DNA from 2 places in the Paenibacillus sp. FSL R5-0749 genome. Region 1 is predicted to be linked to the other one. Evidence: predicted binding sites of a transcription regulator. Region 1 holds the regulator's gene; the other holds the start of a gene.
The links. Region 1 encodes CtsR, which represses protease genes until heat stress. Its sites were predicted from a motif close to ATGGTCAATAAAGGTCAAACA; they were not measured.
Positions count from the first base shown of each region.

Region 2: clpP (ATP-dependent Clp endopeptidase proteolytic subunit ClpP) is a predicted target of CtsR. The motif match lies at 13,076-13,096, and genes of this name have one in related genera.

Region 1 is NZ_CP152005.1:5,901,638-5,918,427, reverse strand. Features, by position in the region: rRNA gene MKY85_RS26620 (16S ribosomal RNA) at 1-611, shown strand, start outside; tRNA gene MKY85_RS26615 (tRNA-Ala) at 719-794, shown strand; rRNA gene MKY85_RS26610 (23S ribosomal RNA) at 1,011-3,935, shown strand; rRNA gene rrf (5S ribosomal RNA) at 4,012-4,128, shown strand; gene MKY85_RS26600 (GNAT family N-acetyltransferase) at 4,306-5,481, shown strand; gene MKY85_RS26595 (CtsR family transcriptional regulator) at 5,943-6,404, shown strand; gene MKY85_RS26590 (UvrB/UvrC motif-containing protein) at 6,436-6,960, shown strand; gene MKY85_RS26585 (protein arginine kinase) at 6,989-8,059, shown strand; gene MKY85_RS26580 (ATP-dependent Clp protease ATP-binding subunit) at 8,242-10,704, shown strand; gene radA (DNA repair protein RadA) at 10,966-12,333, shown strand; gene disA (DNA integrity scanning diadenylate cyclase DisA) at 12,347-13,423, shown strand; gene pssA (CDP-diacylglycerol--serine O-phosphatidyltransferase) at 13,469-14,200, shown strand; gene MKY85_RS26560 (hypothetical protein) at 14,326-14,721, opposite strand; gene MKY85_RS26555 (PIN/TRAM domain-containing protein) at 14,896-15,981, shown strand; gene ispD (2-C-methyl-D-erythritol 4-phosphate cytidylyltransferase) at 16,064-16,759, shown strand; gene ispF (2-C-methyl-D-erythritol 2,4-cyclodiphosphate synthase) at 16,756-16,790, shown strand, end outside.
Region 2 is NZ_CP152005.1:185,227-202,016, reverse strand. Features, by position in the region: RNA gene ssrA (transfer-messenger RNA) at 1-210, opposite strand, end outside; gene smpB (SsrA-binding protein SmpB) at 631-1,113, opposite strand; gene rnr (ribonuclease R) at 1,373-4,168, opposite strand; gene secG (preprotein translocase subunit SecG) at 4,728-4,961, opposite strand; gene eno (phosphopyruvate hydratase) at 5,174-6,460, opposite strand; gene gpmI (2,3-bisphosphoglycerate-independent phosphoglycerate mutase) at 6,700-8,244, opposite strand; gene tpiA (triose-phosphate isomerase) at 8,246-8,998, opposite strand; gene MKY85_RS00940 (phosphoglycerate kinase) at 9,035-10,216, opposite strand; gene gap (type I glyceraldehyde-3-phosphate dehydrogenase) at 10,368-11,375, opposite strand; gene MKY85_RS00930 (sugar-binding domain-containing protein) at 11,482-12,507, opposite strand; tRNA gene MKY85_RS00925 (tRNA-Arg) at 12,934-13,008, shown strand; gene clpP (ATP-dependent Clp endopeptidase proteolytic subunit ClpP) at 13,185-13,781, shown strand; gene MKY85_RS00915 (DUF4163 domain-containing protein) at 14,017-15,114, opposite strand; gene MKY85_RS00910 (SIMPL domain-containing protein) at 15,503-16,255, opposite strand; gene MKY85_RS00905 (HPr family phosphocarrier protein) at 16,412-16,681, opposite strand.

The DNA.
Region 1 (16,790 bases):
CGCACAAGCAGTGGAGTATGTGGTTTAATTCGAAGCAACGCGAAGAACCTTACCAGGTCTTGACATCCCTCTGATCGATGCAGAGATGTATCTTTCCTTCGGGACAGAGGAGACAGGTGGTGCATGGTTGTCGTCAGCTCGTGTCGTGAGATGTTGGGTTAAGTCCCGCAACGAGCGCAACCCTTGATCTTAGTTGCCAGCACTTCGGGTGGGCACTCTAAGGTGACTGCCGGTGACAAACCGGAGGAAGGTGGGGATGACGTCAAATCATCATGCCCCTTATGACCTGGGCTACACACGTACTACAATGGCCGGTACAACGGGCTGTGAAGCCGCGAGGTGGAACGAATCCTAAAAAGCCGGTCTCAGTTCGGATTGCAGGCTGCAACTCGCCTGCATGAAGTCGGAATTGCTAGTAATCGCGGATCAGCATGCCGCGGTGAATACGTTCCCGGGTCTTGTACACACCGCCCGTCACACCACGAGAGTTTATAACACCCGAAGTCGGTGGGGTAACCGCAAGGAGCCAGCCGCCGAAGGTGGGATAGATGATTGGGGTGAAGTCGTAACAAGGTAGCCGTATCGGAAGGTGCGGCTGGATCACCTCCTTTCTATGGAGAATCGTTTCCCGAGCGGAAACATTCAAATATGCAGGTTCTTAGAACCTGCAACAGCAACATAGTTACTTATCCATTTGTTCAGTTTTGATGGAATTTGAGGGGCCATAGCTCAGCTGGGAGAGCGCCTGCCTTGCAAGCAGGAGGTCAGCGGTTCGATCCCGCTTGGCTCCACCAAACAATTTCATCTATTTGGCTTGTTCTTTGAAAACTAGATATCGAAACGAAAGTAAATGCGAATTAGAACATTCCTTTTTTAGCTGAACTTGTGTATAACAAGTTTCAATAAAAACGGTAGTTAATTGCTGTTGCGATGGTATCGAGTGGGAGCGACTTTTGGCTTTGGACGCAGTCCAAAACAAGGGAAGCGAGCGATCGAAACCGGAGCAATTTGGTTAAGCTACTAAGAGCACACGGAGGATGCCTAGGCGCTAGGAGCCGATGAAGGACGTGGCGAACAACGAAACTGCCTCGGGGAGCTGTAAGCAAGCTTTGATCCGGGGGTGTCCGAATGGGGAAACCCAGCTGGGGTAATTTCCAGTTACTCATAACTGAATACATAGGTTATGTAGAGGCATACCAGGGGAACTGAAACATCTAAGTACCCTGAGGAAGAGAAAACAATAGTGATTCCGTCAGTAGCGGCGAGCGAACGCGGAGAAGCCCAAACCAGAGAGCTTGCTCTTTGGGGTTGTGGGACGTCTCACATGGAGTTACAAAGGAACCGGTTAAGCGAAGAGGTCTGGAAAGGCCCGCCAAAGAAGGTAAAAGCCCTGTAGTTGAAAGTCTGTTCCCTCCGAGACGGATCCCGAGTAGTGCGGGGCACGTGAAACCCCGTATGAATCCGGCAGGACCATCTGCCAAGGCTAAATACTTCCTAGCGACCGATAGTGAAGCAGTACCGTGAGGGAAAGGTGAAAAGCACCCCGGAAGGGGAGTGAAATAGAACCTGAAACCGTGTGCTTACAAAAAGTCAGAGCCCGTTTTAGGGGTGATGGCGTGCCTTTTGTAGAATGAACCGGCGAGTTACGTTCCCGTGCAAGGTTAAGGTGAAGAGCCGGAGCCGCAGCGAAAGCGAGTCTGAATAGGGCGACATAGTACGTGGACGTAGACCCGAAACCGGGTGATCTACCCCTGTCCAGGGTGAAGGTGCGGTAACACGCACTGGAGGCCCGAACCCACGCACGTTGAAAAGTGCGGGGATGAGGTGGGGGTAGCGGAGAAATTCCAATCGAACTCGGAGATAGCTGGTTCTCCCCGAAATAGCTTTAGGGCTAGCCTCGGAAAACAGAGTCGTGGAGGTAGAGCACTGATTGGGTGCGGGGCCCGCAAGGGTTACCAAGCTCAGTCAAACTCCGAATGCCATAGACTTACTTCCGGGAGTCAGACAGTGAGTGCTAAGATCCATTGTCAAAAGGGAAACAGCCCAGACCATCAGCTAAGGTCCCCAAGTGTGTGTTAAGTGGGAAAGGATGTGGAGTTGCACAGACAACCAGGATGTTGGCTTAGAAGCAGCCACCATTGAAAGAGTGCGTAATAGCTCACTGGTCGAGTGACTCTGCGCCGAAAATGTAACGGGGCTAAACACACCACCGAAGCTATGGCTTGATGCTTGCATCAGGGGTAGGGGAGCGTTGTATAAGGGTTGAAGGTGTACCGTAAGGAGCGCTGGACATTATACAAGTGAGAATGCCGGTATGAGTAACGAAAAGATCAGTGAGAATCTGATCCGCCGAAAGCCTAAGGGTTCCTGAGGAAGGCTCGTCCGCTCAGGGTAAGTCGGGACCTAAGGCGAGGCCGAAAGGCGTAGTCGAAGGACAACAGGTCGAAATTCCTGTACCACCGTAAGCCGTTATGAGCAATGGGGGGACGCAGTAGGGTAGTGACGCGGACTGATGGATGTCCGTCTAAGCAGTGAGGCTGATGTGTAGGCAAATCCGCACATCATAAGGCTGAGCTGTGATGGGGAGCGAAAATTGTAGTAGCGAAGGTCATGATCTCACACTGCCAAGAAAAGCCTCTAGCCAGGTGAAGGTGCCCGTACCGCAAACCGACACAGGTAGGCGAGAAGAGTATTCTAAGGCGCGCGGAAGAACTCTCGTTAAGGAACTCGGCAAAATGACCCCGTAACTTCGGGAGAAGGGGTGCCCCGGTAGTGTGAATAGCACGAGGGGGCCGCAGTGAAAAGGCCCAAGCGACTGTTTAGCAAAAACACAGGTCTGTGCGAAGCCGTAAGGCGAAGTATACGGGCTGACGCCTGCCCGGTGCTGGAAGGTTAAGGGGAGTGGTTAGGAGCAATCCGAAGCTGTGAACCGAAGCCCCAGTAAACGGCGGCCGTAACTATAACGGTCCTAAGGTAGCGAAATTCCTTGTCAGGTAAATTCTGACCCGCACGAATGGCGTAACGACTTGGGCGCTGTCTCAACGAGAGATCCGGTGAAATTTTAATACCTGTGAAGATGCAGGTTACCCGCGACAAGACGGAAAGACCCCATGGAGCTTTACTGCAGCTTGATATTGAATTTGGGTACGATCTGTACAGGATAGGTGGGAGCCTTTGAAGCGTGAGCGCCAGCTTGCGTGGAGGCAACGTTGGGATACCACCCTGATCGTATCTAGGTTCTAACCTGGTACCGTAATCCGGTGCGGGGACAGTGTCAGGTGGGCAGTTTGACTGGGGCGGTCGCCTCCTAAAGAGTAACGGAGGCGCCCAAAGGTTCCCTCAGAATGGTTGGAAATCATTCGAAGAGTGCAAAGGCATAAGGGAGCTTGACTGCGAGACCTACAAGTCGAGCAGGGACGAAAGTCGGGCTTAGTGATCCGGTGGTACCGCATGGAAGGGCCATCGCTCAACGGATAAAAGCTACCCTGGGGATAACAGGCTTATCTCCCCCAAGAGTCCACATCGACGGGGAGGTTTGGCACCTCGATGTCGGCTCATCGCATCCTGGGGCTGAAGTAGGTCCCAAGGGTTGGGCTGTTCGCCCATTAAAGCGGTACGCGAGCTGGGTTCAGAACGTCGTGAGACAGTTCGGTCCCTATCTGTCGTGGGCGTAGGAAATTTGAGAGGAGCTGTCCTTAGTACGAGAGGACCGGGATGGACGTACCGCTGGTGTACCAGTTGTTCCGCCAGGAGCACCGCTGGGTAGCTATGTACGGACGGGATAAACGCTGAAAGCATCTAAGCGTGAAGCCCCCCTCAAGATGAGATTTCCCAGTATGTAAGACCCCTTGAAGACGACGAGGTAGATAGGCTGGGGGTGGAAGTGCAGCAATGCATGGAGCTGACCAGTACTAATCGGTCGAGGGCTTATCCAAATATGCAAGTGATAATTCGCATCTTTCGTTTCGAATCTAGTTTTCAGAGAACGATCTCTGAAATGTAAGCTATGCGTTTGGTGGCGATGGCGGAGGGGTTCCACACGTACCCATCCCGAACACGACCGTTAAGCCCTCTAGCGCCGATGGTACTTGGACCGCAGGGTCCTGGGAGAGTAGGACGCCGCCAAGCGAAGAACCACTGCCGATGTTATTCGGTGGTGGTTTTTATTTGTTTATTTTAAGGGATGCGCAAGCATCTCTTATTTGACTTTATAGGAATCCTCTGACACACTCAAAGGGGTACATATATCAGATATCAGGCCATCATGGATTGATAACAACTCTAGTGAATGAGGTGTAGGAAGACATGGAAATTCAAAAATTGACGGTAGATGATTTTGAACCGGCGATGGCACTCTCCGAATACGCTTTTCAAGTAGTAATGAGTGAAGAACAAAAAGAAAAACGGCGGAGTCAATTTTCGTCACAGGATATATGGGGTGTATATGAGGACGGGCAGTTAGGAGCCAAACTTCACATTATTCCTTTTCAAACCTATATTCATGGTAGATCGTTCGAGATGGGCGGTATTGCGGGTGTAGCCACCTGGCCAGAGTATAGACGCAAAGGCTGGGTAGCGGGTCTGCTCAAGCATGCGTTGGAAGAAATGAATCGAAACAAACAAAGTATATCGTTCTTGCATCCATTCTCTTTTGGTTTCTATCGAAAGTATGGATGGGAGACGTATGTTGAATTTAAACGGTATAAAGTACCTACAGCTCATTTGCCTCTGAAAAAAGCGACACCTGGAACAATTCGGCGTGGGGATCCGGGCCTCAGTGTATTAAAGGAAGTATACAGTGCTTATGCTGAACGCTATAACGGAACGCTGGTTCGGGACGATGCAAGGTGGGAGAATTCAGTTCTGGTTAATGGAAGCAGCCAGAAGGCTGTATATTACGATGAAGCTAATGCAGCACAAGGTTATCTTTTATATGAGGTTAAGGAAAATAAGTTTACCATTAAAGAGATTATCTATCTAAATGAAGAGGCTAGGCAAGGACTATGGACCTTTATTGCTAACCATGATTCCATGATCCAGGAAGTTACGTTACAGGCACCTGCCAGTGATACGCTTGCCTTCCAATTGGATAACCCACGGATTCAGCAGGAGATCGTACCTTATTTTATGGCGCGTATCGTTAGTGTGGAACAGTTTATATCTCAATATCCATTTGCAAGTCAGGACTCACCAGTTCAGATTGTTCTACAGGTAGAGGATTCCCACGCTCCGTGGAATGAAGGAGTATGGCAATTGAACGTAGCAATGAATGGAACAGCATCCATATGGAAAACTTCGGAGCCAGTTACTGATGATCAGACTATTAAGGTAGATATTCAATCCCTTACTGCGGTGCTGATGGGATATCGCAGACCAACAGAAATGGCACGAATGGGAAGAATTCACGGACCGAACACAGCTATCAAGGCTTTGGAACAAGCGATTCCTGAACGAGAAACCTATTTACTCGATTTCTTCTGATGACTACTTCCACTACTCGATTTAACTGGATTAGCTTATGTAGAAATAAGGCGTAATTGAAAGACAAAAGGACTTCTCCAGCAATTTTGGAGAGGTTTTTTTGTGTCTGGGGAATATTTCGTGTAAAATCGTAAAAAATGAATAGTGACCCCACTTGGCAAACCCACAAAATATGCTATAATGTATATAAAGTCAAAGAAAGTCAAAGTCAACTAAAGGTTTAATACTTAAGTAGCTTTCTTTCTACAATCTGATGCATGATCGCCACTATACGTGATTCATCTCATCGGAGGATCAAGGGAATATTAAAGGACCTTCGTGCTTCCTTCGCTCTCCTGTTGACTCCTGTGGAAGCAAGATTCGCTGTTTCCCTGATTGGTTAAATGGGTAGAGAAGGTGTACTCTGTGGGGGCGTGTGGGTCCTTATTGACTTAACGTTTCAGACAGTGGAGGATGATTGGATGCGTAATATCTCTGATATTATCGAACGATATCTGAAGAGTATTTTGCATGAAAGTCCCGAAGGAATGGTTGAAATTCAGCGTAATGATCTGGCAGATCAATTCTCATGTGTACCTTCCCAGATCAATTATGTCATCAGCACACGTTTTACACTCGAGAAGGGATACCTGGTAGAGAGTAAACGCGGCGGTGGTGGTTATGTTCGCATACAGCGCATTGAATTACCAGCCCAATCAGCTCTGCATAACCATTTGCACCATAGTATTGGTGATGAGATCGGGCAGACAGCTGCCGAAGGTTTGATTTATCAATTGGAAGAAGCACGTTTCTTGAGCAAGCGTGAAGCTGGGTTGATGCGAGCTGCTGTATCTAGAGAGGTTATATTGGTCAAACTTCCTTACCGGGATCAAATTCGTGCCAGAATGTTAAAGGCGATGCTAATATCTTTGCTCGGTAAATGAAAACTATCGGGGTCAAAGGAGGTACATCATTATGCTGTGCCAAGAATGCAATAAACGTCCGGCGACACTGCATTTTACGAAGATCGTAAATGGAGAGAAGACGGAATTCCATATTTGTGAGTCATGTGCCCGTGAAAAAGGGGAAATGATTCCTGGAACAGCAGGTGGATTTTCCATTCACAACTTGTTGTCCGGGTTACTTGATTTTGATCCAGCCGGCAAAAGTGGATCGGCAGGAACACCACCTGCAAAAGCACTTCAGTGTGAAGAGTGCGGTATGACGTACGCACAATTCAGCAAGATAGGCCGATTTGGCTGCAGTTCATGTTATAAATATTTTGACAGCCGTCTGGACCCTTTGTTCAAGCGGGTTCATGGTAGTACGTCCCATGTAGGTAAAGTACCTGCACGAGCTGGTGGTCGCATCAAGGTGAAACGTCAAATTGCTGATTTGAAGCGTGAGCTCCAAGAGAGCATCGCCCAAGAGGAATTTGAAGAGGCGGCTCAGATCCGTGACCAGATTCGAGAACTTGAAAAAGGAATAGCTCAGGAGTAAAGTTTGTCATGAGTAGGAGGGATGCGTAATGCCTAATCTGCGCTTTACAGAGAAGGCGCTCAGCGACTGGATGCGCAGTGATGCGGCTGATTCCGAAATCGTCATAAGCAGCCGTGTCCGGATTGCGCGCAACCTTCAGCATGTTCCGTTTCCGATGCTGGCTTCCAATGAGCAATCGGAAGAGGTGCTGAATAAGCTGAGCGAAGTACTTCAATACGATGACGTTCATGCCTTTGGGGATTTTCATACTTTGGATCTAATCGATATTGACGAACTCGACAAACGGGTGCTGGTGGAGAAACATCTCATCAGTCCAAGTCTTGCGAATGAATCCAGACATGGTGCGGTTATTCTCAGTGAGGATGAGTCTGTCAGTATTATGATTAATGAAGAGGATCATCTTCGTATCCAGTGCCTCTATCCGGGGTTCCAGGTGAAAGAAGCCTGGGAGAAAGCTTCCGCAATAGATGATGCTTTTGAAGCGCACGTGGATTATGCTTTTGATGATCGCAGAGGATACTTAACCAGTTGTCCTACGAATGTAGGTACAGGTGTCAGAGCATCTGTCATGATGCACCTGCCTGCCCTGGTGATGACGCAGCAGATTGGCCGTATATTAACCGCAGTTTCCCAAGTGGGATTGACTGTAAGAGGCATATACGGTGAAGGCAGCGAAGCTATGGGTAACCTGTTCCAGATCTCGAATCAGATTACACTGGGACAGACCGAACAGGAAGTCATCGAGAACCTGCATGGTGTTGTGTTACAGATGATTGGTCATGAACGTACAGCCAGAGAACGGTTAATTACCGACTCCAGACTTCGAATTACGGATCGTGTCATGCGTTCTTACGGCATATTGTCTCATGCAGCTATTGTTGATTCCAAGGAAGCAGCACAGCGCTTATCGGATGTACGCCTTGGCGTGGATCTCGGCTTGTTGGATGGACTGTCGATCACGGTCATGAATGAGTTGAATGTGATGACACAGCCGGGATTTTTGCAGAAAACATTCGGGGAAGATATGCGCACAGATGAGCGTGACATCTATCGAGCTCAGTTGATTCGTGATACGATCAATGCAGCGAAGCAGTCCTAGCTTACTCTGATATTGTATTGAATTATGGTTTCATGCCGCATTGCGGCTTTTATATAATAAGGCATGTACGATGCCGAATGACTTTATTCGCAGCACGGCTGCAAACAAAAATGATATGAAGAATACGATGGGGATGTTTTGAAACCCCTCGTTTTATCCAAAACCATGGAGGTGCAGGAGATATGATGTTTGGAAGATTTACGGAACGGGCCCAAAAGGTGCTCGCACTCGCGCAGGAAGAAGCTGTCCGTCTCGGTCATAATAACATCGGTACTGAGCATATTTTGCTCGGCCTCATTCGTGAAGGCGAAGGCATCGCAGCCAAAGCACTGATCGGCCTGGGACTCGGATTGGAAAAAATTCAGGATGAAGTAGAAACGCTGATTGGCCGTGGCCAAGAGCAGCCTACCAACATTGCATATACGCCACGTGCGAAAAAAGTAATTGAGTTGTCTATGGATGAAGCTCGTAAATTGGGCCATACCTATGTAGGCACAGAGCATATCCTGCTCGGATTGATTCGTGAAGGCGAGGGTGTTGCAGCACGTGTGCTCAATAACCTGGGTATCAGCCTGAACAAAGCACGTCAACAAGTGTTACAGTTGCTTGGCAGCAGTGAAGCTGTATCCAGCCATAATGGAACACCTGCCAATGTCAGCACACCAACGCTGGACAGTCTGGCACGTGACCTCACGGCATACGCCAGAGAGAATAACCTTGACCCGGTTATTGGACGTAGCAAAGAAATTGAACGTGTCATCCAGGTACTCAGCCGTCGTACGAAGAACAACCCGGTATTGATCGGTGAGCCAGGTGTAGGTAAAACAGCGATTGCTGAAGGCCTTGCACAAAAAATCATTGCCAATGAGATTCCCGAAACATTGCGCGACAAACGTGTAATGACCCTGGATATGGGTTCAGTAGTTGCTGGAACCAAATATCGTGGTGAGTTCGAAGATCGTCTGAAAAAAATCATGGATGAGATTCGCCAAGCAGGTAACATTGTCCTGTTTATCGACGAATTGCATACCTTGATTGGCGCAGGCGGAGCTGAAGGTGCCATCGATGCTTCTAATATTTTGAAACCGGCTCTGGCCCGTGGAGAATTGCAATGTATCGGTGCAACAACACTGGATGAATATCGCAAATACATCGAGAAGGATGCAGCGCTTGAGCGTCGTTTCCAACCGATTACTGTAGATCAGCCTTCTCCGGAAGAAGCGATTCAGATCTTGCACGGCTTGCGTGACCGTTATGAGGCGCATCACCGCGTGAAAATTACGGACGAAGCGATTGTGCAGGCGGTTAAGCTGTCTGACCGTTACATCACAGACCGTTTCCTGCCAGACAAAGCGATTGACCTGATTGACGAGGCGGGTTCCAAAGTAAGATTGAACTCTTACACGATCCCACCAAACCTGAAACAGCTGGAGAGCCGTCTGGAAGATATCCGCAAGGAAAAAGACGCTGCAGTTCAAAGCCAGGAGTTCGAAAAAGCAGCCGCTCTGCGTGATACGGAACAAAAAATCCGTGAAGAGCTGGATGTAACGAAGAACCAATGGAAAGAAAAACAAGGTCGCACGGATTCCGAAGTAACACCTGAGGATATCGCACAAGTGGTAGCCAACTGGACAGGAATTCCGGTGAACAAGCTGAAAGAAGAAGAGACACAGCGCCTGATGAATCTGGAATCCATTCTGCATGAACGTGTCATCGGCCAGGATGAGGCTGTGAAGTCGGTCAGTCGTGCGGTTCGTCGTGCGCGTGCAGGACTTAAAGATCCAAAACGTCCGATGGGTTCATTTATCTTCCTCGGTCCTACAGGGGTAGGTAAAACAGAACTTGCTCGTGCTCTGGCTGAAGCGATGTTTGGTGATGAAAATGCAGTAATCCGTATTGATATGTCCGAGTATGGTGAGAAGCATTCGACTTCCCGACTCGTCGGTGCGCCTCCAGGATATGTTGGATATGAAGAAGGTGGCCAGCTGACAGAGAAAGTTCGTCGCAAACCATATTCCGTTGTCCTGCTCGATGAAATCGAGAAAGCACATCCGGAAGTATTCAATATCTTGCTGCAAGTGCTTGAGGATGGTCGTCTGACCGATTCCAAAGGTCGCGTTGTTGACTTCCGGAATACGCTGATTATCCTGACATCCAACGTGGGTGCTGAAGCGATCAAACGTAACTCGACACTTGGTTTCACAGCAGTTGTGGATGCAGGTGCGGATTATGATAACATGAAGGGTAAAGTCATGGATGAGCTGAAGAAATCCTTCCGTCCAGAGTTCCTTAACCGGATTGATGAAATTATCGTATTCCACTCTCTGGAACAGAAACACATTGCAGAGATTGTTACGCTCATGAGTGAGGAGCTTCGCAAACGGCTGCGTGAATATGAGGTTGACTTCGAACTTACCGACAATGCCAAGGAATTCCTTGCCAAAGCAGGCTTCGATCCAGCCTACGGTGCGCGTCCGCTTCGTCGGGCAATCCAGAAGCATATCGAGGACAAATTGTCTGAAGAGTTGCTTACAGGCAACGTAACCAAAGGGGATTCACTACTCATTGACGAAGAGAACGGTGCACTGTCAGTAACGAAAAAAGACGTGATTGTTCCTTCTAACGAGGAAATCGAAACCAAATAATATGTAACAAGCTATGGAGAATGAACTCAAGCTTGTATTGATTGTTAATCCTTCTCGGCTTCGGCCGGGGAGGATTTTTTGCATTTTGGACAGAAGACGGACATGATTATGTTAGGAACATGTGTAAAGTTTGCGATAATCCTTTACGAAAAATCTCAAACAATGGTAAACTTTTAGTGACCCTGCACGTCAGGGAGTTTGGGCAAAATTCGTCGAATAATGCAAAATGCTGTTATAAAACTAAATTATAGGAGTGCTGAAGTGGCCAAAGTTAAAACCAAGTTTCAATGTACGGAATGCGGCTATGAAGCCCCCAAGTGGTACGGGAAGTGTCCGGGTTGTCAGTCATGGAATTCAATGGTGGAAGAAACAGAGACGGTGGTCAAAACACAAGGGAGAAATTCTCCTCTGTTTGACAGTAAAGATAAACCGCTTCCTATCATAGATATAGATAGCGGTCAGGAACCGCGTGTACAGACTGGAATCGGCGAGTTGAACCGGGTATTGGGTGGCGGAATCGTTCCAGGTTCACTCGTTCTGGTGGGTGGAGACCCAGGTATCGGTAAATCAACGTTGATGTTGCAGACGTCTCATGCTTTGACGCATTCGGGTCTACGTGTGTTATATGTTTCTGGTGAGGAATCAGTCAAGCAAACCAAATTGCGGGCGGATCGTCTCGGGGCACTCTCTGCCGAGTTGTATGTGCTGTGTGAAACCAATATGGAACGTGTAGAGGAAGCGGTGGATCAGATCCAGCCGCATTTTCTTGTCATCGACTCCATTCAGACGGTGTATCTTCCCGAAGTTACCAGTGCGCCGGGTAGTGTAGCCCAGGTAAGGGAATGTACGTCTAGGTTCATGCGGATTGCCAAAGGCAGAGGCATTGCAACGGTTCTTGTGGGGCATGTTACCAAAGAAGGTGCCATTGCCGGTCCACGTATGTTAGAACATATGGTGGATTGCGTGCTTTATTTTGAAGGAGAACGGCATCATACGTATCGACTGTTGCGTGCGGTGAAGAACCGTTTTGGTTCAACCAATGAGATTGGCATTTTTGAGATGGGCGAGGATGGACTTCGTGAGGTGGGCAACCCGTCAGAACTCTTTTTGTCGGAACGGCCACTGGGTGTAGCGGGTTCTACGGTAGTTGCCAGCATGGAGGGCACACGTCCTTTGCTCGTGGAATTGCAGGCTTTGATCTCGACCACCCATTTCCCTTCTCCCCGCCGTATGGCAACAGGAGTAGACTTGCATCGATTAAATCTGATCATTGCCGTGCTGGAGAAACGGATGGGCATGTTTTTACAAACCCAGGATGCATATCTTAACGTGGCTGGTGGAGTAAGGCTGGATGAGCCCGCGGTAGATTTGGCGGTTGCGGTCAGCATTGCCTCCAGTTTGAGAGATGTACCGACCAAGCCGGATGACGTCATCTTTGGCGAGATTGGTCTCACAGGTGAAGTTCGAGCCGTATCACGAGCAGAACAACGAGTGAAGGAAGCCGCGAAGCTGGGCTTCAAGCGTGTTATTTTACCAGAAAAAAGCTTAAAGGGCTGGAAACATCCTCGCGGGATACAACTGATCGGTGTGAATACCGTGGCAGATGCACTAGCGGTTGCTTTAGATTAGGGGGCATAACAAGATGAAAGATTCGAGCCAATTGGATAATATGAATGAATTATTAAGGCTGATCGCACCAGGTACACCTTTCCGCGAAGGTCTGGAAAATGTGCTACGCGCCAAGACGGGCGCACTGCTTGTTGTAGGATACAGCCCTGAAGTCATGGAAGTGGTGGATGGGGGATTCTCAATTAACTGTGACTTCTCCCCCAACTATCTGTACGAACTCGCTAAGATGGATGGAGCCATTATTCTTAGCGAAGATTTGAAGCGTATTCTTTACGCCAATACCCAGTTAATTCCCGATTCCTCAATCTCTTCATCAGAGACGGGCATTCGTCACCGGACGGCGGAGCGTGTAGCGAAGCAAACGGGTAAATTGGTCGTATCCATATCACAGCGCCGGAATATCATTACCTTGTATCAGGGAACACTTCGTTATTCCCTCAAGGAAATCGGGGTTATTTTGACCAAAGCGAATCAAGCGATTCAAACCCTGGAGAAATACAAAGCGGTATTAACACAGTCCCTTACGAATCTGAGTGCCTCTGAATTTGAGGAATTGGTGACGATTCCTGAAGTGGTCAATGTGATTCAGCGTACCGAGATGGTGATGCGGATCAAAACGGAGATCAAACGATACATTCATGAACTCGGGAATGAGGGACGACTCATCTCCATGCAAATGGAAGAGCTTGTGGGTACAACGGAAGAAGAAGCCTGGTTGTTGTATAAAGACTATGCTCGTGACGACAGTGATGACAAAATCCGTGAAATTATAGTAGGACTGAAAAGATTGTCGGACGATGAATTACTGGATGCACACCATATTGTCCGTCTGCTCGGTTATCCTTCATCAGCGGCCACGTCAGAGGATTCGGTTGCACCTCGCGGATTCCGGGTATTAAATAAGATCCCCCGTCTGCCCAATGTCATTATCCATAACCTGGTGGATCAATTTGAACAACTACCTCATGTTATTATGGCTACAATTGAAGAACTGGACGAAGTGGACGGTATTGGTGAAGTTCGAGCCCGGACCATTAAGGAAGGCCTCAAACGTTTGCAGGAGCAGATGTTTATCGACAGACAGATGTAAGGTTTTGCCTATATAAAGGCTTGAAATGGATGAGGTGAAACAACGATGCTAACCAGATTCATTCCGAATCTCTTTACCCTGGGTAATCTGTTTCTTGGAATGATGGCAATTTTGCTTGCGATTGATGGAAATTACAGTTTGGCTGCCATTATGGTCATTGTAGCGATGCTGCTAGATGGTCTGGATGGCCGAGTGGCACGTGCACTCAATGCCCAGAGCGAATTCGGCAAGGAACTTGATTCCTTGTCTGACATGGTTTCCTTTGGTGCAGCACCAGCCCTGATCATATTTATGGTGTCGTTTCAAGATTCGATGCCGATCCTCGCCTGGATTGCAACAGCGGCTTTTCCGATCTGTGGGGCGATTCGTCTTGCCCGGTTTAATGTTCGTCCGGGGATCCCCGGGTACTTCACAGGTTTGCCGATTCCGGCAGCTGGCGGAGTGCTAGCCACATTGTCCTTGTTTAACAAGGATATCGGTCCCATCAGCATGATGATTGCTACTTTGCTGTTATCGTATCTGATGGTCAGTTCGCTTAAATATCCCAATTTCAAAAAGGTCGGGTTGCCACGCAAGGCAATCTGGATTGCCCCATGGGTTGTGTTATTTGCCATAGCCGTAGCCGTGATTTTCCCGGAGCAGCTATCCAAATTGATCTTTATTCCGTTGGTGTTATACGCCTTGTATGGAATGAAGCATAACCTGCGAACAGCGGCCTCGCGTAGTCGGGCGAAAAAGCGCAAGGATGAGAAATCATCCCGTCCTTCCGATCGTTAAGTAACCTTGGTAACAGACACTAGACAAAGAAAGCACGTACTCTCCTGCATTGGAGAATGCGTGCTTTTTGTTTATTCAATCTATTTACGGTAAAAGAAACCCTTGCGAACGACCTACATATCTTCTTACGACAGATTAAACATCCCTAGCGTTGAACACTTCTGTGATTCGTGATTTACGACCTCTTCCATGTTAATGTCCAGTAGATTGCAGAGAGCCGACATGTAGAACAGATTCCGCCCTAGTTCAGAGCTGATGACCTCTCGGCAATTCTCACACAATTCACCTTCCACATGCGTTTCCAGCAGGCCCTTGGTTTGAGCGATATCGCTCTCCGGGGCATATTTCTGCTTGGTGGCGTGCAGCTCGATGCAGCCGCATTCGGTAATGGCTTTGGACACGGCACGGTTAACAGACGCTCCGGCTTGTCCCGTTTTGGACAGTACATCAATCAGGCTGCGATGACGCAACAACAGTTCAGAAACTTGATCCTGGAAAGCCTGTAAACTTAGCGTACTCATTTTTGCCAATCACCTCGGGATATGAATTGAATTCATTATATGCCAATAATTTACCTACTTTCAACTGACGATTGCAACATTTCCAAAAAGTTCTTCCGGAAGGGATTAGCAAATTAGGAATTGGATCATACTGGATATCAAGATCAAGATACATTGAAGGAGGTGCAGGGACTAATGTGGAAAAAAGGCATTTTAACTTTTACAGGATTGTGCGGTGCATGGTTCGGCTACACGGCATATCATCTGGCAGGAAAATCAGTCCCATGGATGGCGGAATGGATTCAGTCCGCAGGATTACTGGGAGCTGGTATATCGACGCTGCTGGGAGCTGTAATGTTTATGGCTGTATGTAATATTGGTGGAACATTGATGGCAGACAGACTGCATAGTGGAATCGAATCATTGGCAAAAGTACCTATGAATGAACTGGCGGCAGGTGCCGCAGGTACCGTTGCTGGCTTGCTGGTGGCTTTGTTGTTATACCCTGTTGTGGGATGGATGGGAACGGCAGGAGAAGTGCTACAAGTGGCACTGACGGTGATTGGTGCTTATTCCGGCTACACCCTTGCCATGGCGAAGAAAGACGATCTGGGGGCATTCTGGATGTCTGGGCGATGGGGTCATCCCGAGGTGGATGAGGATAGACGAATGGAAGAACATAAAATTCTGGATACCAGTGTTATTATTGATGGGCGTATCGCGGATATATGCAAAACCGGATTTATTGAAGGCACGATCGTCATTCCGGAATTCGTTCTGGAGGAGCTGCAGCATATTGCCGATTCATCGGATCTGCTCAAGCGGAACAGAGGACGGCGAGGACTGGACATTTTGAACAAAATCCAGAAGGAACTTGATGTAAAAGTCCTGATCTACGAAGGGGATTTCGAGGAAATCTCCGAGGTGGACAGCAAACTGGTCAAACTGGCTAAAGTGCTTCAGGGCAAAGTGGTCACCAATGACTTTAACCTGAACAAAGTGTGCGAACTCCAAGGTGTATCTGTGTTGAACATTAATGATCTTGCCAATGCGGTGAAGCCGGTTGTTCTGCCAGGTGAGGAGATCATGGTGCAGATCATCAAGGATGGCAAGGAGCATGGTCAAGGTGTAGCCTATCTGGATGATGGTACAATGATCGTTGTGGAGGGCGGACGCGAGTATATTGGCATGATGATGGAAGTGCTCGTGACCAGTGTGTTGCAGACTTCAGCGGGACGAATGATTTTTGCCAAGCCGAAACTGTTGGAAAAAGCCCAATAAAGCGGTATGATGGGTAGTGTATCGTTGAATGATATTGTGTATCTTTGAACGATAAACTGACAGACAAGGCAGGGATTGCGGCATGGATAAAGGGTGGGGCGTTGTCATTGTGGCAGCAGGTCGCGGAACCCGGATGGGGACGACCGAGAGCAAACAGTTTCTGTTGCTGCAGGACAAGCCCGTTTTCATACATACGCTTGAGGTATTTGCTGCGCTGGACGAGATCCGCGAGATGGTGCTGGTCACAGGAGCTGCAGATGTTGAACGCTGCCAGGATTGGGTAAAAAAATACCAACTGGATTCACGTGTCCATGTTATCCCCGGAGGGAAAGAGAGACAACATTCTGTCCATAAAGGCCTTGAGGCACTTGGGACGGATTGGGTTCTCGTTCACGACGGGGTACGTCCTTTTGTGAACCATGAGCAGATCAAGGGATGTATGGCGGCTGCCATAGCCGGTGGTGGAGCAGCTGTACTGGCGGTTCCCGTGAAGGATACGATCAAACAAGTGAATGCGGAGGGAGTCGTTACGGCGACACCAGATCGCAGCAGTCTGTGGAGCATTCAAACCCCGCAGGCTTTTCGTCTTTCTTCCCTGCTCTCCGCCTACGAATCAGCCGAGCAGGACGGATTTCTGGGAACAGATGACGCCATGCTGGCTGAACGTCAGGGTATGTCGGTCAAGGTTGTGGAAGGCAATTATACAAATATCAAATTAACAACGCCGGAAGATTTGCAATACGCTGCGTTTTTGCTGGGGGGAGAGAAGAAGCGATGATACGTGTAGGACAGGGATTTGATGTACATCA
Region 2 (16,790 bases), 1.0 Mb from region 1:
GATGTGACAGCGTATCCCACTACTTGTTAGCCCCTAATCCTGTCACATGGGCGATGCAGGTTAGAAGCACGCACACAGTTTCTTAGGCTGCGAAAGCGTAGTTTGTTTGTTGTTTGCCGTTTAATAGGCTTTAGCGTTGATGAAGCGGACGCGTCCCCACTACCCGCTACCCATGCTCGAACTATCCCCGTCGAATCCATAAACGCCCCCTCATATAAGAAGGGCTCCAGGATTAATCCGTGAATACGGAGCAAAGGTGCTGCACATCTTTTTCCTCCAAGGTAAAAAGATGCTTATTTCAAACTCGGCATTCCTGTCTGCTACATGAGTAATCATAACATAGAGCAGCAAGCCGATATAGTACAGATTGTTGGAAAACGTTCCAACAGGCTGAGCACGTGTACAAAGTTATCCAATACAGCAGGCTCAATCGTCTACATATTATACCGCGTCACCATTCGGAAGTAAAGTTTACCCAGATCGGATCACGAACATCGGCACCTAAGTATTTTACCCACGAATCAGGCAAACTACGCAAGAGCGAGTAATTTTGATTCATCACTACGCCATATCCATCACGAAAACCCAACTTATGCACCTAAAGTAAAACTTTCACACCCAGCGCTCCACTTAACGTGCAACCTTCTGCTTCTCGCGCATTGCGCGTTGAATATCACGTTGTGCATCCCGCTTGGCTGCAGTCTCACGCTTATCAAACTGCTTCTTACCTTTACCCAGTCCAAGCAACAGCTTCGCATAACCGTTACGGATATAAATCTTCAGTGGCACAATGCTGTACCCATCCTGTTTCGACAGCCCGAGCAGCTTGTGAATCTGCACTTTATGCATTAACAACTTACGCGTACGTGTCGGATCAAGTGGATTATTTCGGTTCCCTTGTTCAAAAGGACTAATATGCATATTATGAATATGAATCTCACCGTTCCGAATCGTGGCAAATGCTTCACCAATATTCGCACGGCCGTTACGAAGAGATTTGATCTCCGTTCCGGTAAGCACCATGCCCGCTTCATACGTATCTTCAATGAAGTAGTCATGGGAAGCCTTTTTATTCTGTGCGAGCACTTTACTCTGTCCATCATTCTTGCCCATGTCCTCACTCCTTCTCCGTAAAATAAGCCGGTACCATGCTCTGTAGCAGCGCACCCATTGTTGCACCAAGGTACCACGTGCCAGACCTTAATTGTAGCAAGTACGGCTGTTAAAATCAAGAAAGAGGCGACCTCTGCCGCCCCTCCTCATTACACCACTTCCAGACAGTGCGAAACAACACACCGCAGAAAGTGACTATTTCTCCAACGCTTAACTTGGAGGAACGAATCGTAATTCTTCTCTCCAAGTTACGTTAGTTTTATTTTTTCTTTTTCCGCACAAAAGCTGCCGTGCCGTTACCAGCTGCACCTTTGCTCTTCTTCCGCTTACGTCGTGGTGCTCCACCTTCCTGAGTGCCACCAGGTGTTGCAGCTTCTCCGATAAATACGCCGCTCGGCGAAGTGTTTTTACGTCCACTTCCGCCCTTGCCACCTTTACCGCCGCCCTTGCCGGACTTAAAGCTTCCTTCACCGCGACCGCTGCCGCTGTTCAGGCCACTTCCTTGTCCACCAGTTGAATTACTATCCGAACCACCCGATGTAGAGCTATAACCGCCTTTACCTGAGCCAAAACCAAAGCTCACCGCGCCTTTACCCCGACCCGTCGATCCGCCAGCATCACCAGCACGACGCTCACCTTTCGGTTTGCCGCCGCCTTTACCTCCGTATCCACCGGATGAGCCTGCTCCCGCACCTGCACTAGCTGCTCCGCCGCGACCGCCACGTCCACCTTTGCTGCTCTCTTCCGGTGATCTGCCACCACGGTTGCCTCCAGCACTGGCTGAGCTGCCTTTGCCGCCACGCGATCCGCTGAATCCACCCGGTCCACCCTTGGCACCGCCGCGTCCGCCTCCGCTACCTGGACGTCCACCTTTGCCGCCACGTCCGCCACCGAAGCCGCCAGGACGTTCAGCACGAGGTTTCATATCCACCATTTCAAAATCAATCGTATACTCTTCCATGCTGACACGTGCCACACGGATCTTCACTTCATCCCCGATACGGAAGACTTTTGAAGTCCGTTCACCAATCAGAGCCATATGCTGATCATCAAAATGGTAATAGTCGTCCGTAAGCGCGCTCAGACGAATCAGACCTTCAACCGTGTTCTCCAGTTCAATGAACATACCGAAGCTGGTCACACTGCTGATCATGCCTTCGAACTCTTCGCCTACTTTATCGAGCATGTACTCGGCTTTCTTCATTTTCTCCGTATCCCGCTCAGCTTCTACCGCCACACGTTCACGTTCCGAAGACTGCTGGGCAATATCGGCCATACGTGCTGCCAAATACTCCTGACGGTTCTCCGGCAAAGCGCCATTATTTTCAATGACTTCACGAATCACCCGGTGAATGACGAGATCGGGATAACGACGAATTGGAGACGTGAAGTGACTATAGAATTCTGCCGCGAGGCCAAAGTGACCTGACATTTCAGAATCATACTTTGCCTGTTTCATGGAACGAAGCATCATCGTACTGATCACGGTTTGTTCTTTTGTTTCCTTGATATCCTCAAGCAACGATTGAAGGGCCCGTGGATGAATTGCATTGCCACGTCCTTTGACCTGGTGTCCGAAATTCGCCGCAAAGGCGAGAAAATTTTGCAGTTTTTCCTGATCCGGGTCTTCGTGCACACGATAAATGAACGGAACCTTCAACCAGTGAAAATGCTCTGCCACTGTTTCGTTCGCTGCCAACATGAATTCCTCAATGATCTGCTCTGCAATCGAACGCTCCCGTTTCACGATATCGATCGGTTTGCACTCTGCATCCACAATGATTTTGGATTCTTCAAAATCAAAGTCAACCGCTCCACGACGCATACGCATAGCACGCAGTTTCAAGGCAATTTCTTTCATCAGATGAAAATCATCTACCAGATCCTTATAACGCTCAAGCAATTCCGGCTCTTCACCTTCAAGGATTTTACGGACGTTGGAATATGTCATCCGCTCTTTGGTTTTGATTACACTCGTGAAAATGTCATGTTTCACAACTTTCATCTGATCGTTGAATTCCATCTCACAAGACAGGGTCAAGCGATCTACTTGCGGGTTCAAACTACAGATTCCGTTGGATAGGCGCTGAGGCAACATCGGAATAACCCGGTCCACCAGATATACACTGCATCCACGGTTGTAGGCTTCCTGATCCAGCTTGGAATTCTCCTGTACATAGTAGCCGACGTCGGCAATGTGAACACCCAAACGGTAATTACCATTAGGCAGTTTCTCTACATTTACAGCATCGTCCAGATCCTTGGCATCTTCACCATCAATCGTGACAATGTTCAGTCCGCGCAGATCACGGCGACCCTGTTGAACAATCTCTTCATCCGTGATGGAGTCAGGTGCTTTCTCCGCTTCTTCTACAACTTCATCCGGGAAAGCTTCAGGAAGCTGATGCTTGCGAATGACGGACAAAATATCAATACCCGGCTCATCCTTATGACCGAGAATCTCGATCACTTCACCCTCGGCTGCCGCACGGCCCTCCGGATAGCTGACGATCTTTGCTACAACCTTCTGTCCATCAACCGCCCCAGCAAAATTGGTACGCGGGATGAAAATATCGCGATTAATCCGTTTATCATCCGGAATTACGAAGCCGTACACCTCATGGCTTTGGAACACCCCTACAACTTGTGTCACCGCACGAGTAACAATACGGACAATCTCACCCTCCAGGCGACCGCCAGAAGGGCCTTGGGACGTGACTTTAACCAATACCGTGTCACCATTCATCGCACTCTTCATGTCATTGGCGTGAATGTACACATCCGGGTGCTCTCGATCCTCAGGAATAAGGAAAGCAAATCCTTTGGCATGAGCCTGTAGACGTCCGCGAACCAAATCCATGCGCTCTGGCATGCCATAACGATTGTTTCGGGTCAGCAGAACTTTTCCGGATTCCTCCAGCGTATTCAGCATAATCAAAAAGGCTTTGAAATCAGCTGCGTCTTCGATCTCGAAGTGCTGTTCCAACTCCTGATAAGTCATCGGTTTATAAGCGGTCTCCCGCATGAAGTCGAGCAATTGTTGTTCTGTTATCATTAATATATTCACCTCGGGAAACATAAAAGTGTAATCGGATCTCATCTGTTTATGTATCGGAATTCTTACCATTTTCTTGCAATCACTGTCGGGAAGAGTATAGTCGCGCACCCATACTATCTCATACCCTAGTATACACGAATTCAATCCAGCCCATCCGTACCTCGTAAAAAAACCACTGTTGCCGGGCGCTCCTCTAAAATCACGCTTTCACGTATCTCTACAGACATTTTATGCGATACCCATGCTGTACGCATCTGGAAAAGGACTACATCCGAAAATTTTCTGTACACATGACATTCATTATAGGGAGTGCGTTCGCGCGTAACGAATAAGCGAGGGACATATCCATACATGATAGGGGTTGTGTTGCATGTTAAGGAAGGAAAACCGAACAGAAGTGAGAAGAAGACCGAAATCATGGAGTCTATAGATTAGATTATTGTTGGTAAAGTTTGGACGCGTAAAAATTTATTAAAAAACCCCCGTTTCTCCACGAAACGAAGGTTCATCAATTAAGCCATTAGCTTAAGCTATTCATTGCCCAGCAGTTCCAATTTTACTTGGAAAACACCGTAACAATAATAGACAAAATCATAAATCCTGCACCAAGTACCACCGTTGCACGTTGCAGGAAGAGATCCAATCCGCGCGCTTTCGTTTTACCGAAAAGATGTTCCGCACCACCGGAGATGGCACCCGCCAAACCAGCGCTTTTCCCGTGCTGCAGCAATACTACAGTGATTAGACCGATCGAGAAGACAACGAGCAGCAATTTCAAAGCAATATCCATTCTTTCCACCTCCTACCCATGTGGGCATAACATCTCACCATAAAAACAGTTACTTTAATTGTAACATAGCTATTGTTGTGATACAAGTAGTGCAGTTCATACAATACCCTAAATTTGACCATCTACATACTCCATACATTATACGATTAATCCGCATCAATAAAAAAGACAAGCCGGTTACCCGGCTTGCCCGTAAAAGCTGGATATCCAGCTTATTTTTTAAGGTTGTAGAATCCTTTAAGACCATTGTATTGAGCCAGTTCACCCAGTTGATCCTCAATGCGGAGCAATTGGTTGTACTTCGCGATACGGTCTGTACGGGAAGGAGCACCCGTTTTGATTTGACCAGCGTTTGTTGCAACAGCGATATCAGCGATTGTGCTGTCTTCGGACTCACCGGAACGGTGGGAGATTACAGCTGTGTATCCTGCACGTTTAGCCATTTCGATTGCATCGAATGTTTCAGTCAATGTACCGATTTGGTTAACTTTGATCAGGATGGAGTTACCGATACCTTCTTCGATACCTCTGCCAAGACGCTCAGTGTTCGTTACGAACAAGTCGTCACCAACGAGTTGTACTTTGTCTCCCAATTTCTCAGTGAGCAATTTCCAACCATCCCAGTCATCTTCAGACATACCGTCTTCGATTGTGATGATTGGGTATTTCTCAACCCATGAAGCCAAGAGGTCAACATACTCAGCGGAAGTGTAAGATTTACCTTCGCCAGCAAGAGTGTACTTACCATCTTTGTAGAACTCAGTGGAAGCTACGTCCATACCGAGGAATACGTCAACACCTGGTTTGTAACCCGCTTTTTCAATCGCTTCGATGATTGTAGTGATTGCTTCTTCGTTCGAACCAAGGTTCGGTGCGAAACCACCTTCGTCACCTACAGCTGTGTTCAAGCCTTTGGAGCTCAATACGGATTTCAGGTTGTGGAAGATTTCCGCACCTACGCGAAGAGCTTCTTTGAAGCTTGGTGCTCCAACTGGAAGAACCATGAACTCTTGAACGTCAATGTTGTTGTCTGCATGCTCACCACCGTTGATGATGTTCATCATTGGAACTGGCAATGCTTTAGCGTTGAATCCGCCCAGGTAAACGTACAATGGCAGGTCCAGAGCGTCAGCAGCTGCGCGAGCTACTGCCATGGATACAGCCAGGATTGCGTTAGCACCCAGTTTACCTTTGTTTGGCGTACCATCCAAAGTGATCATCAATTTGTCGATACCCAATTGATCCAATGCATCCATACCGATAACTTCTGGAGCGATTGTTTCGTTTACGTTTTTAACAGCTTGCAGAACGCCTTTACCGAGGTAACGGGATTTGTCGCCATCGCGAAGCTCAACTGCTTCGTGGGCACCAGTGGATGCACCGGATGGAACGATTGCACGTCCGATTGCGCCGGACTCCAGGTATACTTCAACTTCTACTGTAGGGTTACCGCGGGAGTCGAGGACTTCGCGAGCGTACACGTCAGAAATAATAGTCATTTGTGATAATCTCCTTTAAATTTGAATTTATTTTTAATACGTTCAGAATAGTTCAGTTTCACCAGACCACTCCGCACGCAGTACCATCTTCCGATCGCTGTTATCCCCTGATTCCTTTGAACTTAATTTTATAAGTTGGAATCATGTGATAAAGGCGAACGCTAACGCTTCTTCAGATTGGTTCTGCCCGCTTCGTTCCAGGTTCCACTCTGTCTTATTCGACAACCTATTAAAACGAATTATTTACGAGTAGCAATAACAGATGTACCTGTCATTTCTTCCGGTTTAGGCAACTGCATCAGGTCAAGGATCGTTGGCGCGATATCTGCCAGGATTCCGCCTTCACGCAAGGTAACGTTAGCATCTGTAACGATGAATGGAACCGGGTTTGTTGTATGAGCTGTGAACGGACGTCCTTGCTCATCGAACACCATATCCGCGTTACCATGATCCGCCGTGATCAGTACAACGCCGCCTTTGGCAAGTACTGCATCCACAACACGGCCCATGCATTCATCTGTTACTTCAACCGCTTTGATGGTAGGCTCCAGCATGCCGGAGTGTCCAACCATGTCAGGGTTAGCGAAGTTCAGAAAGATGGCGTCATGTTTGTCTGCTTCGATCTCGCGAACACATGCGTCAGCCACTTCATACGCGCTCATCTCTGGTTGCAGATCATATGTCGCAACTTTTGGTGAGTTGATCAGTACACGAGTTTCGCCCGGAAGCTCCACATCACGACCGCCGCTGAAGAAGAAGGTAACGTGCGGGTATTTCTCCGTTTCTGCAATACGCAGTTGTTTTTTATTGTTCTGTACCAGAACTTCACCCAGGGTGTTGTCGAGGTTCTTCGGCGAATAAGCCACATAACCTTCAACCGTTTCACTGAACAAAGTCAAGCAAACAAAGTGCAAGCCCACAGGGAACTTCGGACCACGATCGAAACCGCGGAAATCCTGGTTCGTGAACACTTGCGACAACTGGATTGCACGGTCAGGACGGAAGTTAAGGAAGATAACGGAATCGCCGCTTTCTACCAAACCTACCGGCTCACCATCCGCTTTGACGATAACCGTTGGTTCAACGAATTCATCAAATACGGATTTCTCATACGATTCTTCAACCGCTTTGAGTGGGTCAGTGTATTTCGGTCCATCTCCATAAACGATGGCGCGGTATGATTTCTCCACCCGTTCCCAACGTTTATCACGGTCCATCGCGTAATAGCGACCTTGTACCGTAGCGATTTGTCCCACACCAACTTCTTCAATTTTAGCGATCAGCTTCTGCATGAAGTCTTTACCACTGTCGGGCATAACATCACGGCCATCCATGAAGGCATGAATATATACATCGTTCATTTCTTCTTTTTTGGCCAGATCCAGCATAGCGAACAGGTGGTCGATGTGACTATGTACGCCGCCATCGGACAACAAGCCGTAGAGATGAAGCTTTTTACCGTTTTGTTTCGCTTCGCGCACAGCTTTGACAAGTGTTTCATTGTCGTAGAACTCGCCGTCACGAATGGATTTGGAGATACGGGTCAAATCCTGGTATACGATCCGGCCGGCACCGATGTTCAGGTGACCTACCTCGGAATTTCCCATTTGCCCTTCTGGCAAACCTACAGCTTCACCGCAAGCAGTGAGTGTTGTATGTGGGAATTGGCTCATAAAACGGTCGTAGTTCGGTTTCTTGGCTTGCGCTACCGCATTGCCTTCCACCGTGTTACGCAGACCAAAGCCGTCCATGATGATCAATGCTACAGGTTTTGGAGCTGTCATCTTACTTCGCCCCCTCAACAAGCGCGATGAACGAAGCCGGCTGCAAGCTGGCACCGCCAACAAGCGCGCCGTCGATGTCGCTTTGTCCGAGGTATTCTGTTACGTTCTCCGGTTTAACACTGCCGCCGTATTGAATACGAACTGCACTCGCAACCGTCTCGTTGTACAGATCCTTCACCAATGTACGGATGTAAGCAATAACTTCATTCGCATCTTGGGAAGTGGAGGATTTGCCTGTACCAATCGCCCAGATTGGCTCATAAGCGATAACGACTTGTGCCGCTTGCTCTGCAGACAGACCTGCCAAAGCAGCTTCTGTTTGCACTTTGCATACGTCTTTTGTTTGGTTCGCTTCACGCTCTTCAAGCGTTTCACCAAGGCAGAAGATTGGAGTCAATCCGTGACGGAATGCTGCATGTAACTTTTTATTAACAGTCTCATCGGTTTCCGCAAAATATTGACGGCGCTCCGAGTGACCAACGATGACATAATCCACACCCAGGTCTTTCAGCATTACACCGCTGATTTCACCTGTGAATGCACCATTGTCTTCAAAATGAAGATTTTGTGCACCAATTTTGATGTTTGTGCCTTTAACGGCTTCTACCAGGGATGGCAGATTCGTAAACGGTGCGCAGATTACAGTTTCCACGCCTTCAACTTCCGCTTTTCCTTTAACTTCCTGAATGAAGTCATTGGATTCGGAAACCGTTTTGAACATTTTCCAGTTACCTGCGATAATCGGTGTTCTCATGGGTTTCAACTCCTTCATGCTATAGACTACTAAAACTTACTTGTCGTTCAATGCCACTACGCCTGGAAGTACTTTACCTTCCATGAACTCGAGCGATGCACCGCCACCTGTAGAGATGTGGTTCATCTTGTCAGCCAATTTGAATTTCTCAGCTGCTGCTGCGGAGTCACCGCCACCAATTACAGTGTAAGCTTCTGTCTCAGCGCAAGCTTCTGCTACTGCACGAGTACCGTGGGAGAATGGCTCGATTTCAAATACGCCCATTGGTCCGTTCCATACAACCAATTTGGAGTTTTTGATTACGTCAGCATAGATCTCACGTGTTTTAGGACCGATGTCGATTCCTTCCCAATCTGCTGGGATGCCATCGATATCAACGATTTGTGTGTTTGCTTTTGCGCTGAAATCGTCAGACACTACGATATCTACCGGCAGGTAGAAGTTTTTGCCCAATTTTTTCGCTTTTTCGATGAAACCGAGCGCAACATCAAGTTTGGAGTCATCCAGCAAGGACTGTCCAATTTCATGTCCTTGTGCTTTGAGGAACGTGTAAGTCAGACCGCCACCGATGATCACGTTGTCTGCAATGTTCAGCAGGTTGTCGATTACATCGATTTTGTCTTTAACTTTGGATCCGCCAATGATGGCTGTGAAAGGACGCTCAGGGTTGGAAATGGCTTTACCCAACACTTCAAGTTCTTTTTCCATTAACAAACCGGACACTGCTGGAAGCAAGTGAGCGATTCCTTCAGTCGAAGCGTGTGCTCTGTGAGCCGCGCCAAACGCATCGTTAACGAAAACGTCAGCCAGTTCAGCAAATTGTTTTGCCAGTTCCGGATCATTTTTCTCTTCGCCTGCGTGGAAACGAACGTTTTCAAGCAACAATACGTCGCCGTTGTTCAGTTCAGCGATTTGAGCTTTAACAGCGTCACCAACAGAATCGTCAGCTTTAACAACTGTTTTACCCAACAATTCGGACAAACGCTCAGCTGCTGGAGTCAAACGCAAGGATTCAACCACTTCGCCTTTAGGACGACCCATGTGGCTTGCCAAAATGACTTTAGCGCCTTTTTCAATCAAGAAGTTGATTGTAGGAAGCGTTGCACGAATACGTTTGTCATCTGTAATTTTACCATCTTCGAGCGGCACATTGAAATCTACACGGACAAAAGCCCGTTTTCCTGTCAATTCGATATCGCGTACACTTTTTTTGTTCATCTGTATTTCCTCCGCACCCATGTATTTGGTGGACCGATCAAGGGCTGAAATCCCTTGTCAATCCTGGTGTTTTTGAGAAATTTGCAAAATATTGATATATAAAGAGCGGAAACAATATAGCATCTGTTTCCGCTCTATGTTATTGCAGATATTACTTAATCATTTTTGCAAAGTGCTCCAAAGTGCGAACCAATTGTGCAGTGTAGGACATTTCATTGTCATACCAAGCTACAGTTTTAACCAATTGTTGGTCGCCAACAGTCAGAACTTTAGTTTGAGTTGCATCAAACAGGGAACCGAAAGTGATACCTTGGATGTCGGAAGATACGATTTCGTCTTCAGTGTATCCGAAAGTTTGTGGGTCGGAAGCTTCTTTCATTACTGCGTTAACTTCTTCAGCAGTAACTTTTTTACCCAGAACAGTTACGAGCTCAGTCAGGGAACCAGTAGCTACTGGTACACGTTGAGCTGCACCATCCAATTTGCCTTGCAGTTCTGGAATTACCAGACCGATTGCTTTAGCAGCACCAGTTGTGTTAGGGATGATGTTTTCAGCTGCTGCGCGAGCACGACGGAAGTCACCTTTAGGGTGTGGAGCATCCAATGTGTTTTGGTCGCCAGTGTAAGCGTGAATTGTAGTCATCAAACCTTGAACGATTCCGAATTTGTCTTGCAGTGTTTTTGCCATAGGTGCCAGGCAGTTCGTTGTGCAAGATGCGCCGGAGATTACAGTTTCAGTACCGTCGAGGATTTCATGGTTTACGTTGTAAACGATGGTTTTCATGTCGCCAGTAGCTGGTGCGGAGATAACAACTTTCTTAGCTCCACCTTTCAAGTGTTTCTCAGCTGCTTCTTTCGTTGTGAAGAAACCAGTACATTCCAGAACGATATCTACGCCCAGGTCGCCCCAAGGAAGTTCTTCCGGGTTACGGTTAGCCAATACTTTAACTTCTTTGCCGTTCACTTTGAAGAAGCCATCGTGTACTTCAACATCGCCATCGAAGCGACCTTGAGTTGTATCATATTTGAGCAAATGAGCCAGCATTTTAGCGTCAGTCAAGTCGTTGATTGCTACTACTTCAATGCCCTCTACATTTTGAATACGGCGGAATGCCAAGCGTCCAATACGTCCAAAACCGTTAATACCTACTTTAATCATGAGTAAGTTCCTCCCAAGTTTTGATTAATTTTTTATGAAACTTATATATTCAAGACAGACGGTGAAGTCCGTCAAGACAACAATAGTTGTGTTGCAGAGTAAAACTTTATTCCATTTCAGCAACGATGACTTCGGCAGCTGCCTCATCAATAATCAGAATATCTTCCTGACCAAATCGTAACACGGAATGTATAGCAGCAGCTTTGCTTTTGCCACCTGCGATTCCAATCACAACATCGGTTCGTTCAATATCCTGTAGTCGCATCCCCAGTGTAAGCATGGTATGTACCACCTTACCCTGATCGTTAAAGTAATAACCGAAAGATTCAGATACGGCTCCCTGCTCCTGAAGTTCATCTATGATCTCCGTCGCAAGTTTACGTCTTGTCGCCATCTCCACGGCATCACCAATTCCATGAATAACAATCCGCGATTTTCGAATCAGCTGCAGAATCTCCTGAACACTAGGGTCCTGGATTAATGATTCATAGGCATGATCACTAAGCAAATCCGGTACATGCAGGAGTTTATATTGCGCTCCTACCCGTTTTGCCATCGTGGATGCAATCGTATTTGCCTGAATTTCAAGGCTTTCTCCAAGTCCACCGCGTGCCGGTACGAACCAGACACCTTTGAGCGATGTTGGCGGAGTCAGTTGCTCTGCGACTTCGGCCGTTGTTGATCCGCCAGTAACGGCGACAACGTCGTTGTCACTCATGATATTGCCGAGAGCCTTCGCTCCGGCTCTGCCCAGTTCCCTTTTGGCAAATGGAGATACGTCCGAATCACCAGGAACCACAACTACCTTTTGCAGACCGTAGGCTTGCTTGATGCGCTCTTCCAGCTCGGATAATCCGAACAACTCTTTGGCTACGGGCTCTAACTGCTGCAGCAAATCATACCCTGCCTCGCTGATCTTCATTCCTGCACTGTCAATTTCAATAAGTCCCTGAGCCTTTAACAGATCGGTCTCAGCCCTCAGAACCCGCTCGGTCATCTGCATGGAATTAGCTAACGTTCTCCGTCCGATCACATCCGATAACATGATCTGCTGCAGAATCGTATACCTCTTTTTCAAGACATCCATGAGATCAGGCAGAAGCTGCTTTTGTACTTCTAAAATCGTTCGCATGCTTTCCACTCCCGCAAGTTCTCGTTCCAAGCTCTCTTTCATGGCCCTAAAACGTCCCGGGTTAACTTTTTAAGTCCCACGTCTATTCTACCTAAAACTGACGTGACATGCAAGTGTTTCAACGTGTTATTTCGACACACATTCAGCGATTGTACGCGCCTATTTTCACAATCCTAGACTTCCATGATCAAGGACTAGCTCACGCATACCATATATAGAAGAAACAAATGAATTCCATCTACATATCGCTCAGAATACATTTCATCGGGCATGTCCAAAACCTCTAATAGCATTTACTTAAATGCACTCTTTATCCACTCTTCTTCATCATGATCATTTTTAGGCTAATCCAAACCAATACACATCACGAATTGCTTGCAATTAAATATTTCATGAGCTATAATCATTATTGCTGTCACATAATGTGCGCCCGTGGTCCAATGGATATGACGTAGGCCTCCGAAGCCTGAGATCCAAGTTCGATTCTTGGCGGGCGCGCCACTTTTATTTAACAGCTCATAACCCTTTTAACCAATGAAACCGGAAAGGTTTCTTTTTTTTGCAAGTTAGTTTGACTTTCTTTGACTTTTTGTTTGGAATTGTTTATTATGTGGGTAATACGGTAACAGTTTAAATATAAGCACCAATAACATTTACATTCCGAGGAGGTTTTTCACGTGAGTTTTATTCCAATGGTCGTTGAACAGAGCAACCGGGGTGAGCGCGCCTATGACATCTACTCCAGATTGCTGAAGGATCGTATTATTTTCCTTGGTAGCGATGTTAATGATGTAGTGGCTAATGCCATTATGGCACAGATGTTGTTCCTGGCTGCGGAAGATCCGGAGAAAGACATTCACTTATACATCAACAGCCCAGGCGGATCGATTACAGCCGGTATGGCCATTTACGATACAATGCAATTCATCAAACCGGATGTATCTACCATCTGTGTAGGTATGGCGGCTTCCATGGGTGCATTCTTGCTGAATGCTGGTGCAAAAGGGAAACGTTTTGCGTTGCCTAACAGTGAAATCATGATTCACCAACCGCTTGGTGGTGCTCAAGGTCAAGCTTCGGACATCGAAATCCGTGCTCGCCGCATCCTGAAAATGCGTGATACCTTGAACCGCATCATCTCTGAGCGTTCAGGTCAACCTCTGGAGCGGATCGAGAAAGATACAGATCGTGACTACTTCATGAGTGCTGCTGAAGCTGCCGATTACGGTATCATTGATAAAGTTATTGAAAACGTGGGTTCCCAAGGCATCTAATATGCTGCCTGGAGACTAGCGGTAACTTCACAGGGCGGGCTTCACCGATATAAAGGTGAGCCCGCCCTGTGCTATTTTCAACTAAACAGGCAAATATCACACCCGTTAGTGGAGTGCGTTGCCTGGATAAACAAGAATCCCCCGTCAAAGCAGGATGACGGGGGATTCTTGTTATTATTTTTCATGAGAAGAATGTGATATGAGTGCTCTTGCTTAAAAGTTACCCTACGCGAACTTACTTGTCTGATGTTACGTTGCTAAACGGTTCCGTGCCCTTAGGCAGAATTTCCTTGTAAGTGAACTTCATTTCAGGGAAGCCTTCCGCGTAAGCTGTATATTCATACAACTGGAAGAACACAACTGCACCTGTTGGTGTCACATAGAAATCCTGGTCTTTATTTAACCCTTTGTAACCTTCCAGGTATCCACCGCGGGCTTTCAGTTGCTCGCCCACTTTTTTACCCAACGTCTCGCGCATGGTTTTGTTATTTTGCAGCACATCATCTAACGTAAGCTCCTTGCCTGTGTCCAATGCAAAGGTGTGTCCCGTGCGGGTTGTCATGCCGTGTGCTCCTGCATAGTCCTCATAACGTTGAGTGATCAAACCTAGCACGCCGTTCTCATTGTAGGTCACGACATACGAAGTTTCAAATGCATATGGACGTTTTGCGGTTGCCCCGCCGAATTCAGTGGTTTGTTTTTTGAAGGCAGCAGCAGCCGTGTCCACTTCATCTTTGAGCACTTTGTTGATGGCCGCTTCAGCTTCTTTGCTGGCAAGTCCACTCACCTGCGGATATTGTACATCCACCTCCGCATTTTTCACAGTCACGTTTACTTTTGTCGATTTTACCTGCACATTATTTTGCTTCACTTTGCTGAGTGTCAACGTTTTGGTTTTGCCATCCCAATTTCCCTGTACACCCAGATAATCTCGCATTGCCGAGAATGGAATATATAATCGACCCTGAATCAATTTTGCTTCCACCTGAGGGTAATACCCGTTAATATAGACGTTTGGTTGTCCATCCATCAGGCTAACGGTCATCGCATTGTTGGCTGCTGTTACCGTATATGACTTCGTTTTAGCATCATATTTCAAAGTTCCACCCGCTACATCTTTGACTGCTGTCAGCGAGACCCAAGTCGATCCACCTTGAAGAAGTCCTTTTTGAGTCAGTGTTTTCCCACCCGATTTCAGCGTTACCTCAGCTGGGGTTGTCACTTTCGAGGATACAGAAGCCGCCTGTACCGAACTCTCCTGCCATACCGAACCACTACCTACAATAATTCCTGCTGCAAGCAACGCACTTGTCCATTTTTTCCATGATGTCATATATAAAACTCCTCTCTGAATTCACAATTAGGTATCATTGCGTATGTAATCCTGACCTGATCGCATATCTCATACGCTCACCTCTCTATTATAATTAACCCAATTTCGGAAAGGTTTACAGCTCGAGTTACAATGTTGATGAATATCAGACGCAAAATATAAGGGGATATGACCTTTTTGTCACGAACAACTATACAAAAAAGATACCAATAAACAGCATTTCACGTTGCTTCAAAAAGGTACACTTCTATCTAACTTCATTAAAGTTTGCTTTTCCAACAAAAAAAGACTCTGTCCACAGGACAAAGTCTTTGTCATTATTTCGTTGTACCCTTTAAATGACACTTATAAAGGTTACTTGAGTTTACAATCATTAGTTCGATCTTATTTATTTCATTTCATACGTGATATTCAGGATTGTGCTTACTTTAACCTGGCCTGTTTCAATCTCAGTGCCACCTGCTGTATCTGCTGTTTTGGACATCAATGACTCACTTGCATAGAACACAGGTACATTCGCATCGCCTTGGCTTACGGAAAGAACAGCACCCAGTTGACGTTTAACCGCTTTTGCAATGGCGCCAGCTTTCACATCTGCATTGGCAACAGCTTTCTCAATCACTTGGGACTCATAAGTTTCCGGATTTTCTACAGTAAAGCGCACGTTCTCAATATTGTTCGCACCCGCACCTGAAGCAGCATCAAGCAGTTCGCCGATCTTGTCCATCTGACGATACGTGACTGTCAGTGTATGATGGGCTGTGTATCCTTTAATTTGTTGTCCGTCTTTTTCGCTATACGTATAGTTGGGTTGTACAGAGAACTGACTGGTTTGAATGTCGTCTGCACTGATCTTCCACGTATTCTTCAGCAAGTTGGATACTTTTTGAACTTTGGCAGCATTCGCTTTTTGAGCAGATGCAGCTGTCTCTGCAGTACTGTTCACACCAATGGACAGATAAGCAATATCAGGCTTCACCTGAATCTCACCTTTACCCACGACATTAATCACATTCTGTTGTACGCCTTGAACCTCTGCAGCATAAGCATAGCTCCCTGGCGCAACCCAAGCGGTTCCTCCTACAAGCAACGTACTTGCCACCAGCACTGCACCAAACGGTTTCATCCATTGTTTACCCATCACGATAGCCTCCTTATGTGTTAACATCTCAAACTTTAATCGATTTGATACCTTAACAGACGGGACAAATTCCATAATGTTGCACTTGACGATAGCAAATACCTCAATAACGCAAAAAAGCCCCTTTCGGGACTTCTTCATTGGATTGATCATATCTTATTGGTTTTCGAGCTCTTCCTTGCTTACCAGACTAACTAAAGCGTTTACAGCCTGTTCGGCATCCGCGCCTTCTGCACTAATCTGGATTTCCGTACCTGTGCTAATCGCAAGGCTCATGATCCCCATAATACTTTTTGCATTAACTTTTTTGTCGTCCTTCTCGACGAACACTTCAGACGAGTACTTATTCGCTTCTTGAACGAACAGTGCCGCAGGTCTGGCATGGAGACCCGTTTTCAAACGGACAACTACCGGGTGCTTTGTCATGGAAACTTACCCCCTATTATGAAATCTGGACATTAAATACACAATTATATTTATACAACATTATACCATTAACCCGTGCAGGACACTAGAAGAAAAAACTCAGGGGCTT